4 regions of the Ensifer sp. Root31 genome follow, and region 2 is predicted to be linked to each of the others. Evidence: predicted binding sites of a transcription regulator. Region 2 holds the regulator's gene; each other region holds the start of a gene.

What was found. The regulator PhoB, encoded in region 2, activates phosphate uptake and scavenging genes when phosphate is short. The targets are predictions, from matches to a motif close to TGTCATNNANCTGTCAT.
Region 1: a site for PhoB is predicted at 1,287-1,303, ahead of ASD00_RS10245 (alkaline phosphatase). Genes of this name have one in related genera too.
Region 3: a site for PhoB is predicted at 914-930, ahead of phnC (phosphonate ABC transporter ATP-binding protein). Genes of this name have one in related genera too.
Region 4: a site for PhoB is predicted at 1,447-1,463, ahead of ASD00_RS02610 (DUF47 family protein). Genes of this name have one in related genera too.

What each region holds. Positions count from the first base shown of each region.
Region 1 is NZ_LMCO01000009.1:6,249-8,451, forward strand. It holds gene ASD00_RS10245 (alkaline phosphatase) at 1-1,237, opposite strand, end outside; gene ASD00_RS10250 (aspartate-semialdehyde dehydrogenase) at 1,626-2,203, shown strand, end outside.
Region 2 is NZ_LMCO01000001.1:136,310-138,512, forward strand. It holds gene ASD00_RS00655 (GcrA family cell cycle regulator) at 1-495, shown strand, start outside; gene phoB (phosphate regulon transcriptional regulator PhoB) at 664-1,347, opposite strand; gene phoU (phosphate signaling complex protein PhoU) at 1,651-2,203, opposite strand, start outside.
Region 3 is NZ_LMCO01000065.1:48,741-50,943, reverse strand. It holds gene phnC (phosphonate ABC transporter ATP-binding protein) at 8-850, opposite strand; gene ASD00_RS33230 (FAD-binding oxidoreductase) at 1,019-2,146, opposite strand.
Region 4 is NZ_LMCO01000001.1:531,679-533,881, forward strand. It holds gene ASD00_RS02605 (inorganic phosphate transporter) at 1-779, opposite strand, end outside; gene ASD00_RS02610 (DUF47 family protein) at 779-1,423, opposite strand; gene recF (DNA replication/repair protein RecF) at 1,719-2,203, shown strand, end outside.

The DNA.
Region 1 (2,203 bases), on a different contig from region 2:
ACGCGCGGGCAACGCCGACCGCCTGGTCGAACTCGATGGTCTCGACGACGGCGCGCTCCATGTCGAGCGGATGGCTCATCTTGTCGATCGAGGCGCCCTCGACCATCAGGAAGAAGCCGTTTTCGTTCTTCGACAGCCTGTCGAGCGCGGTCTTGATCATGTCGACAAGGCCTGGCTGGCCGGGGAACTTTTCGACCGTGCCCTTCTTCAGGAACTCGCGATCAAGCGTCACGTCCATGTTGCCGGTGTGGAACAGACCGAGAAGCTTGCCGTCGGCGGGCGCATTGGCAAGTTCGCTCTTGTCGGTCGCAAGCGCATAACCGGCTTCCTGGAAAAGCTTGATGTAGTCCTGGTTGTCCTTGCGCTTGGAGCCGGGCGTCTCCTTGCCGAGGAAATAGGCCGAGCCTCCGCCAAGGATGACCTCCGGCTTGACGTCGTAGATCATGCCGACGATCTCGGCCTTGTCGCTGCGGTTGCGGGTGTGGGCGACGACGGCGGCCGGCGTGGCGTCCTCGATTTCCGAGGTCGTGACGAGACCGATCGACTTCTGCGTCTGGCGGCGCAGCGCTTCGGCAATGGTCTCGACCCGTGGATCGTCGAGGCTGTCGGGCGTGCGGTCGCCATAGACGCCCACGGCGTTGATCACGGTCTTGTGGCCGGTCATGTAGGCCGACATGGTGTTGGCGCTGTCGGTGTCGATCGAATTGGTCGCCGACGTGCCGATGAAGGCCATGCGCTCGAGGTCGTCCATGTTGAGGCGGCCATTGGCCTTACCCTCGGTCATGCCCTTCGACATGATGCGGGCGGCGGTGCGGTGCGCAACCGAAAGGCCATCGCCAAGCAGGAAGATGACGTTCTTGACCTTCGGCTGCTCCGCCGTGGCATAGACGTGCCAGGTCACGGTCTTCGTCTCTCCGCCAGCCGTCACTTCGACCTTGTAGCTGCCCGGTGCGCCAATTATAGCGTTGCGCAGGAGCAGGGCCGAACCGAGCTCCTTGTCTTCCTTGCCCTTTTCCATCGCGACATAGGCGGCTTCGGCACCGAGCGCTGCCTTGTAGTCCTGGCCGTTGACGGTCACCTTGATGTCTTCCGCCTTGACGGCGCTCTTGAGCTCGACCTTGAAATCGAACGGGGAACCGGCAAGAATTGTCGCGCGATCAATGGGATAGACGTCTGCGGCCTGAGCGGCGTGGGCCAGAACCGTCGTGGCAAAGAGGGTGGCAAGAAGCATACGCATGGCAATCGTCCCTTTGAGGTGTCGGATTGCGCGGTCGTAACGCCCGGCGATGACAGCGACATGACATTGCGATCACGTTTGCAGGCGCCAAGCATCGCACGCTTGACTCGCCGATAGAAACAATTATTACGAGCCTCGGAAAGGAAGGCATTCCATGCTTCGCCGCGAACACAACTTCGCTGACAGCAGCGTCCTGGCAGAAATCGCCGGGCAGGATATGCGTTTTCCAGCTTCCTTCAAAACAACGGCCAAAACGACGACGAAAACCGTCTGACGTCTCTGGCCCTCCGCTCTCTCCCCGGTTTGGCCGGGGACAGGAACCCTCGCGGCGGATCGCGCGGTTTCCCCCTCCACCCGACGAGGAGAGACAAAAAAGAGAGCTTAGATCATGGGTTTCAAGATTGCAGTCGCAGGCGCCACCGGCAATGTCGGCCGGGAGATGCTGAACATCCTTTCGGAACGCGGCTTTCCCGCCGATGAAGTGGTCGCCCTTGCTTCCGCCCGTTCCCAGGGCACGGAAGTTTCCTTCGGCGACAAGACGCTCAAGGTCAAGAACCTCGAAAACTACGATTTCTCCGATACCGATATCTGCCTGATGTCGGCCGGCGGCGCGGTTTCGCTGAAGTATTCGCCGAAGATCGGCCAGCAGGGTTGCGTCGTCATCGACAATTCCTCGGCCTGGCGTTACGACTCCGAAGTGCCGCTGATCGTGCCGGAAGTGAACCCGGACGCGATCACGCTCTTCACCAAGAAGAACATCATCGCCAATCCGAATTGCTCGACCGCCCAGCTCGTCGTCGCGCTGAAGCCGCTGCACGACCACGCCAAGATCAAGCGCGTCGTCGTCTCGACCTACCAGTCGGTTTCCGGCGCCGGCAAGGACGGCATGGACGAACTCTTCAACCAGACCCGTGCGGTCTTCGTTGCCGACCCGATCGAATCGAAGAAGTTCACCAAGCGCATCGC
Region 2 (2,203 bases):
AAACTGAAGAAGCTTTGGTCCGAGGGCCTGAGCGCGAGCCAGATCGCGGCACAGCTCGGCGGCGTCAGCCGCAATGCGGTCATCGGCAAGGTTCACCGGCTGAGCCTGCCCGGCAGGGCCAAGGCTGGCGGAACCACCGCCGCGACCCGGCCGAAGCAGCGCCCGACTTCGGCGCCGCGCGCTCCGAACTACGCTTCGCGCGTCACGACACGGACGGTTACCCGTGCGGCCGGCGCGACCGTGCTCAAGGAAGAGGTCGAAGTCGATCTCGTCGCCGAACAGGATTTCCGCATCCAGACGGATGTGGTCGTGCCAATGTCGCGCCGCCTGGAGCTGACGCAGTTGACCGAGCGCACCTGCAAATGGCCGATCGGCGACCCGCTCAAGGAAGAATTCCACTTCTGCGGCAACGATTCCCCGGAAGCTTCGCCCTATTGCACATTCCATGCGCGGCTTGCCTATCAGCCGACCTCCGAGCGCCGTCGCGCTCGCTGAGACGACCGAAAACCACATGCAGAAAAGGGGCCGCACGGCCCCTTTTTTATTGGCTGCTGCATGTTTCCCTGGTTCGTATTCGCTTCAAGGAAACATGCCGCAATTCAAGATGCAACAGCGACCTTTGCGCGTCCATTAAGATGCGCGGCGCTGCAGTGGCCGGCTGGCTCAGCTTTCGAGCGAGTAGCCGGCACCGCGAACGGTGCGGATGACATCAGGCATGCTCGAGAAATTCAGTGCCTTGCGCAAGCGACCGACATGCACGTCGACGGTGCGCTCGTCGACATAGATATCGTGGCCCCAGACGCCATCAAGGAGTTGCGAGCGCGAGAACACCCGGCCCGGCGACGACATCAGGAATTCGAGCAGGCGGAATTCCGTCGGACCAAGGCGGACCTCGCGGGTGCGGCGATGCACGCGATGGGTCTCGCGATCGAGCTCGATGTCGCCGCAGCGAAGCAGCGTCGAGAGGACCTCGGGCTTGGCGCGCCGCAGCATCGCCTTGACACGGGCCATCAGCTCCGGGGTCGAGAACGGCTTGACGACATAATCGTCGGCGCCGGTGGCAAGGCCACGAACCCGCTCGCTCTCCTCGCCGCGCGCCGTCAGCATGATGATCGGCAGGCGCTCGGTTTCCGGACGTTGGCGCAGCCGGCGGCAAAGCTCGATGCCGGAAACGCCCGGCAGCATCCAGTCGAGGATCAGGAGATCCGGGAGGCGCTCCTGTAGGCGGATCTCCGCCTCGTCTCCGCGCAGGATCGTATCAACATCGAACCCTTCGGCTTCGAGGTTATAACGCAGCAGGACACTCAGCGCCTCTTCGTCTTCGACAACGGCGATTTTCGGCAACATCAGGCAACGTCTCCTTACCCAGAGCGTCTCGCGTTCGATCGAACGCAAAGAGATGCTCGAACATATAGAATCTGGAGCACTCCGCGCGTTTTCATAGGCACGCGCGAAAACGTATAGCTTCAGACGCAGTAGAGCAGGGCCGCAACCAGGGCTGCGACCGGAGCAGGTTCATAAGCAGGCACTCGAACGTATCCGGGTCTTAAAGCGCGTCGCGATCTCTAAGATGCGCTTGTTGTGCTTTAAGTTCTTGTTTTTGCACATGTCGTTATCGCAAAACCGCTGCGCACTTTTGCGCGACATGCGTTAGTCCTTCACGGCACCCAGCGTCGACGTATTGTCGTCCTTCGGACGCTCGCCTTCCGGCTGCGCGCCCGTCGCCATGTAGTAGATCGTCTCGGCGATATTGGTGGCGTGGTCGCCGATACGCTCGATGTTCTTGGCACAGAAGAGAAGATGCGTGCAGGGCGTGATGTTGCGCGGATCTTCCATCATGTAGGTGAGCAGCTCGCGGAACAGCGAGGTGTAGATCGCGTCGATCTCCTCGTCGCGCTCGCGGATGCTGTTGGCCTTCTCCGGCGAGCGGGAAGCGTAGACGTCGAGGACTTCCTTGAGCTGCACCAGCGCAAGCTCTGCCAGGTGTTCGAGACCGCGCGCCAGCTTGCGCGGGATGCCGGAGCCGGCAACCGCGATGACACGCTTGGCGTTGTTCTTGCCGAGGTCGCCGACGCGCTCCAGATCGGACGCGATGCGGATCGATCCCATGATCTCGCGCAGGTCGGCAGCAACGGGCTGGCGCTTGGCGATGGTGACGATTGCCTTTTCGCCGATCTGGCGTTCGGCTTCATCGAGGATGGTG
Region 3 (2,203 bases), on a different contig from region 2:
GCGGGCGTCAGATGCCGGCCAGTGCCAGCGGCTGGAGGCCGGCAGATGCCGTTTGTTCCTGCGGAATGGCCGCCGGAATGTTGATGCTTGTCGAGGTCATCGATTCCTCGATGCCCGTATCGGCGCCGTAGATCTCGGCGACGGCGGCCGCCGTCAGGTCCTTCGGCTGGCCGTCGAAGACGACGCGGCCGTGCGCCATACCGATGATCCGCTCGCAGTAGTTGCGCGCCGTGTCGAGCGTGTGGAGATTGGTGATTACGGTGATGCCGTCGCGCTCGTTGATGTCGCGCAGCGCGTCCATGACGATCTTGGCGTTGAGCGGGTCGAGCGAGGCGATTGGCTCGTCAGCGAGCAGAACCTTCGGCTGCTGCATCAATGCGCGGGCGATGGCCACGCGCTGCTGCTGGCCGCCGGAAAGCGTGCCCGCCGCCTGCAGCGCCGTCTGCTCGATGCCGAGGCGCTCCAGCGCGCCGATCGCCATGATGCGCTCTTCGCGGGTAAACATGTTGAGGATGCTCAGAACCGTCGAACGATGGTTCAGGCGACCCAGCAGCACATTGGTCAGAACGTCGAGGCGCGGCACCAGATTGAACTGCTGGAAGATCATCGCGCAGTCGCGCTGCCAGTTGCGCAGTGCGGCACCGCGCAGTGACGAGACTTCCGTGCCGGCGAACTCGATCGAGCCGGACGACAGGTCGACCAGGCGATTGATCATGCGAAGCAGCGTCGACTTGCCAGCGCCGGAGCGGCCGATCACGCCGACCATCTGGCCCTGGGGAATGTCGAAGGTAACCGAGCTCACGGCTGTCTTCTTGCCGAACTGGCGGGTTACATTCTTCAACTGAAACATTTCTAGCAGGTCCTCTTTCGGGGAGACCGGTCATCGGTATGACACCTGCCATATCGGCGCTTCATGAAAGCGAAATGTCAGTTTCTTGTAGTTTATGTTACAGTTCACAGCCTCGCCGACATCCTTAACGGAATGTGACAATCGCAGCGGGATGGAGGTGCGTTGTCGCTACCTCAGGAAGCGCTCGGGGTTGAAACCGACTGGGTCAAGGCCGTTTGCGGCGAAGCTTTCGGGCGCCGGTAGGCCAATCAGCAGGTTTGCGGCAAGCGCGCCTAGTGCCGGCGACGTCAGAATGCCGTAGCCGCCCTGGCCGGCAAGCCAGAAGAAATCCGGACGATCCTTGGCGTGACCGATCACCGGCAGCTTGTCCGGTGAAAAGCTGCGCAAGCCAGCCCAGCTCTTGAAGATGCGGCGGACCGGGACGGTCGTCGCCTCTTCCACGTAGTGGGCGCCCCAGGCGACATCGATCTCCTCGGGCTGCACGTCCGTCGGTTCGCACGGCGTGGCGTCGGCAGGAGAGGCAAGCAGCCGCCCGCCTTCGGGCTTCATATAGAAGTCCTCGTCGATCTCGTTGATCTCGGGCATTGTCAGGGCATCGATCTCCGCGGGAAGGTCCACCGTGATCGCGCTGCGGCGATGCGGCACGATGCCGACCGGCGTCACGCCGAAGAGGCTTGCGACCGGGTCGGCCCAGCCGCCAGCCGCATTGACGATGACCTGGGCATGGATCTCGCCGGCATTCGTCGAAAGCACCCAGCCATTTGCCTCGCGGCGCGGAGCCACGATGTCGCTGCGCTCAATCACCTCGGCGCCATGGCGACGTGCGCCGCGCAGGTAACCCTGCAGCAGGTTCTCGACCTCGATGTCCCAGAAATTCGGGTCATAAAATGCGGCCGCCACATAGTCGCGCCGAAGAATCGGTACGCGGGTGATTGCTTCGTCGACAGTCAGCCTTCGCAGGTCGGGATTGACAGCGCTTTCCTCGGCTAACACCGCCTCAAGCCGTGCCACTTTCTCCGCATTGGCGATCATGACGCCGCCACGCTGCTTCAACAGCGGTACGTCGGAAAAGCCTTCGGGAGGCTGATCGAAGAAAGTCTTGGAGATCGCCGCGAGCTTGCACACTTCAGGGGCGTTGTACCGCAGAACGAATTCGGCGGCGGAGCGCCCGGTGCTGTGATAACCGAGCCCGTCTTCCCGCTCGATGACGGCAACGGAGCGGTGCGGTGCCAGAAAAAAGGCCAGCGAAAGGCCGGCAATGCCGCCACCAACGATTGCCACATCAAATTCACGCATGTCCCGACCCCGCTCCTGATTTGGTGGGACCATAGGCAGCGCGTGTTACGCGTTCAA
Region 4 (2,203 bases), 400 kb from region 2:
GCGCAGAAGCCCTGCATCGGATTGAGCTTGGTGATCTTCGAGCCCATGGTGTGCACGATGCGCCAGCCGCCCAACAGCGTGCCGAGCGCGATCGCCGCCTGGCAGGTGATCACCACCCAGAACGGCACATAGAACTCGGAGCCGAGATAGCCCTGCGAGAACAAGAGCACGGCGATGATGCCCATGGTCTTTTGCGCATCGTTGCCGCCGTGGCCGAGCGAATAGAGCGACGCCGAGACGAACTGCATCACCCGAAAGGTACGGTCGACAGCAAAAGGCGTCCGGCGCACGAACAGCCAGGAAACGATGAGGATCAGGAGCAGCGCCAGGAAGAAGCCGATCATCGGCGACATCACGATGGCGCCGACCGTCTTCAAGAGACCGGTCCAGACGATGGCATCGCCGCCAGTGCGGGCTAGGCCGGCACCGACGAGGCCGCCGATCAGCGCATGCGACGAACTCGACGGAATGCCGAAGATCCAGGTCGCGATGTTCCAGACGATCGCCCCCATCAGGGCCGAGAAGATCACCAGCGGCGTAACGATGCCGGGATCGATGATGCCGCGTCCGAGCGTCTCGGCCACATGCAGGCCGAAAAACAGGAAGGCGATGAAATTGAAGAACGCCGCCCACATGACCGCATATTGCGGCCGGAGCACCCGGGTCGAAACGATGGTTGCGATCGAGTTGGCGGCGTCATGCAGCCCGTTGAGAAAGTCGAAGAACAGGGCGATTGCAATGAGGGCGACGAGCAACGGCAGGGCGAGCGTCGCGTCCATCAGACGTTCTCGATCACGATGCCGCTGATCTCGTTGGCGACGTCCTCGAAGCGGTCGACGACCTTCTCGAGCTCGCCGTAGATCTCGCTACCGATAATGTAGGCCATGGCATTGTTGGCACCGTAGCGGCGGAAAAGATCCTTCAGGCCCTGGTCGTGCAGCTCGTCGGACCGGCCTTCGATGCGCGTGACCTCTTCGGCGATGGCGATGAGCCGGCCGTGGTTGACGCCGATGCGATTGAGCAGCGGAATGGCCTCGGCGATCAGGTGCGCCGCCTGGACGACGATGACGCCCATTTCCTTCATGCCCGGATCGAAGGTCTTCTGCTCGTAGAGCCGGATGGTCTTGACCGTCTTGTGCATCATGTCGATGGCATCGTCCATCGACTGGATGAGATCCTTGATGTCGCCACGATCGAACGGCGTGATGAAGGAGCGACGAACGGCCAGAAGCACTTCGCGGGTGACGCCGTCTGCCTCGTCTTCAAGCGCGACGATCCGGTCGCAGTGCTTTTCGAGATCGTCGCCGCCGGCGAGGAGCTTGTCGAGCGCTTCGGCGGCACCGACGACGGTACGCGAATGTTGCGCGAAGAGATCGAAAAAGCTGTCTTCGCGGGGAAGGAGTTTGCGGAACCAAGCCAGCATCACAAATATATCCGTTCGTGGATTGTCATGCGGCTGTCATATTGTACGCAAGCGATCAAGAAAAGCGCTGAACGACTGGGATTATAAGGCTTTCCCCGCCGTTATCGCGCAATTTTGCCTGGAAATGACTCAGGTCACCTTTCGTCTTGCCTTAAAGCCCGCTTTCGTCCTACTGCATAGCTCCTTAAATCGGCATCGATTTATGGAGCTATGCAGCAAGTGTTGCAGCGTCCTTTGCACGTCCTGTTCGACGCGTGGCGCTGCGACTGGCGCCGACGTCGAATCCGGACCCGAAATGCCACAAAAGGTCTTTCTCAATCGCCTGAAGCTGAGCGAGTTCCGCAATTATGCGGCGCTGTCGCTGGCGCTCGACCAGAGGCACGTCGTGCTGACCGGCGAGAACGGCGCCGGCAAGACCAATCTGATGGAAGCGGTGTCGTTTCTGTCGCCAGGCCGTGGCCTCAGGCGTGCGGCCTATGCCGATGTCGCTCGCGTCGGCGCAAGCGACGGCTTCTCGGTCTTTGCCGAAGTCGTGGGCATGGAAGGCCCGGTCGAGATCGGTACCGGCACGGCCGGCACCAGTGAGGGGCAATCACGACGCCTGCGGCTGAACGGCACGACAGCGAGTACGGTCGATGAGCTGACCGACCATCTGCGCGTGCTGTGGCTGACGCCGGCCATGGACGGGCTCTTCACCGGCCCGTCGGCCGATCGCCGCCGTTTCCTCGATCGGCTGGTGCTTTCGCTCGATCCGGAGCATGGGAAGCGCGCCAGCGAATT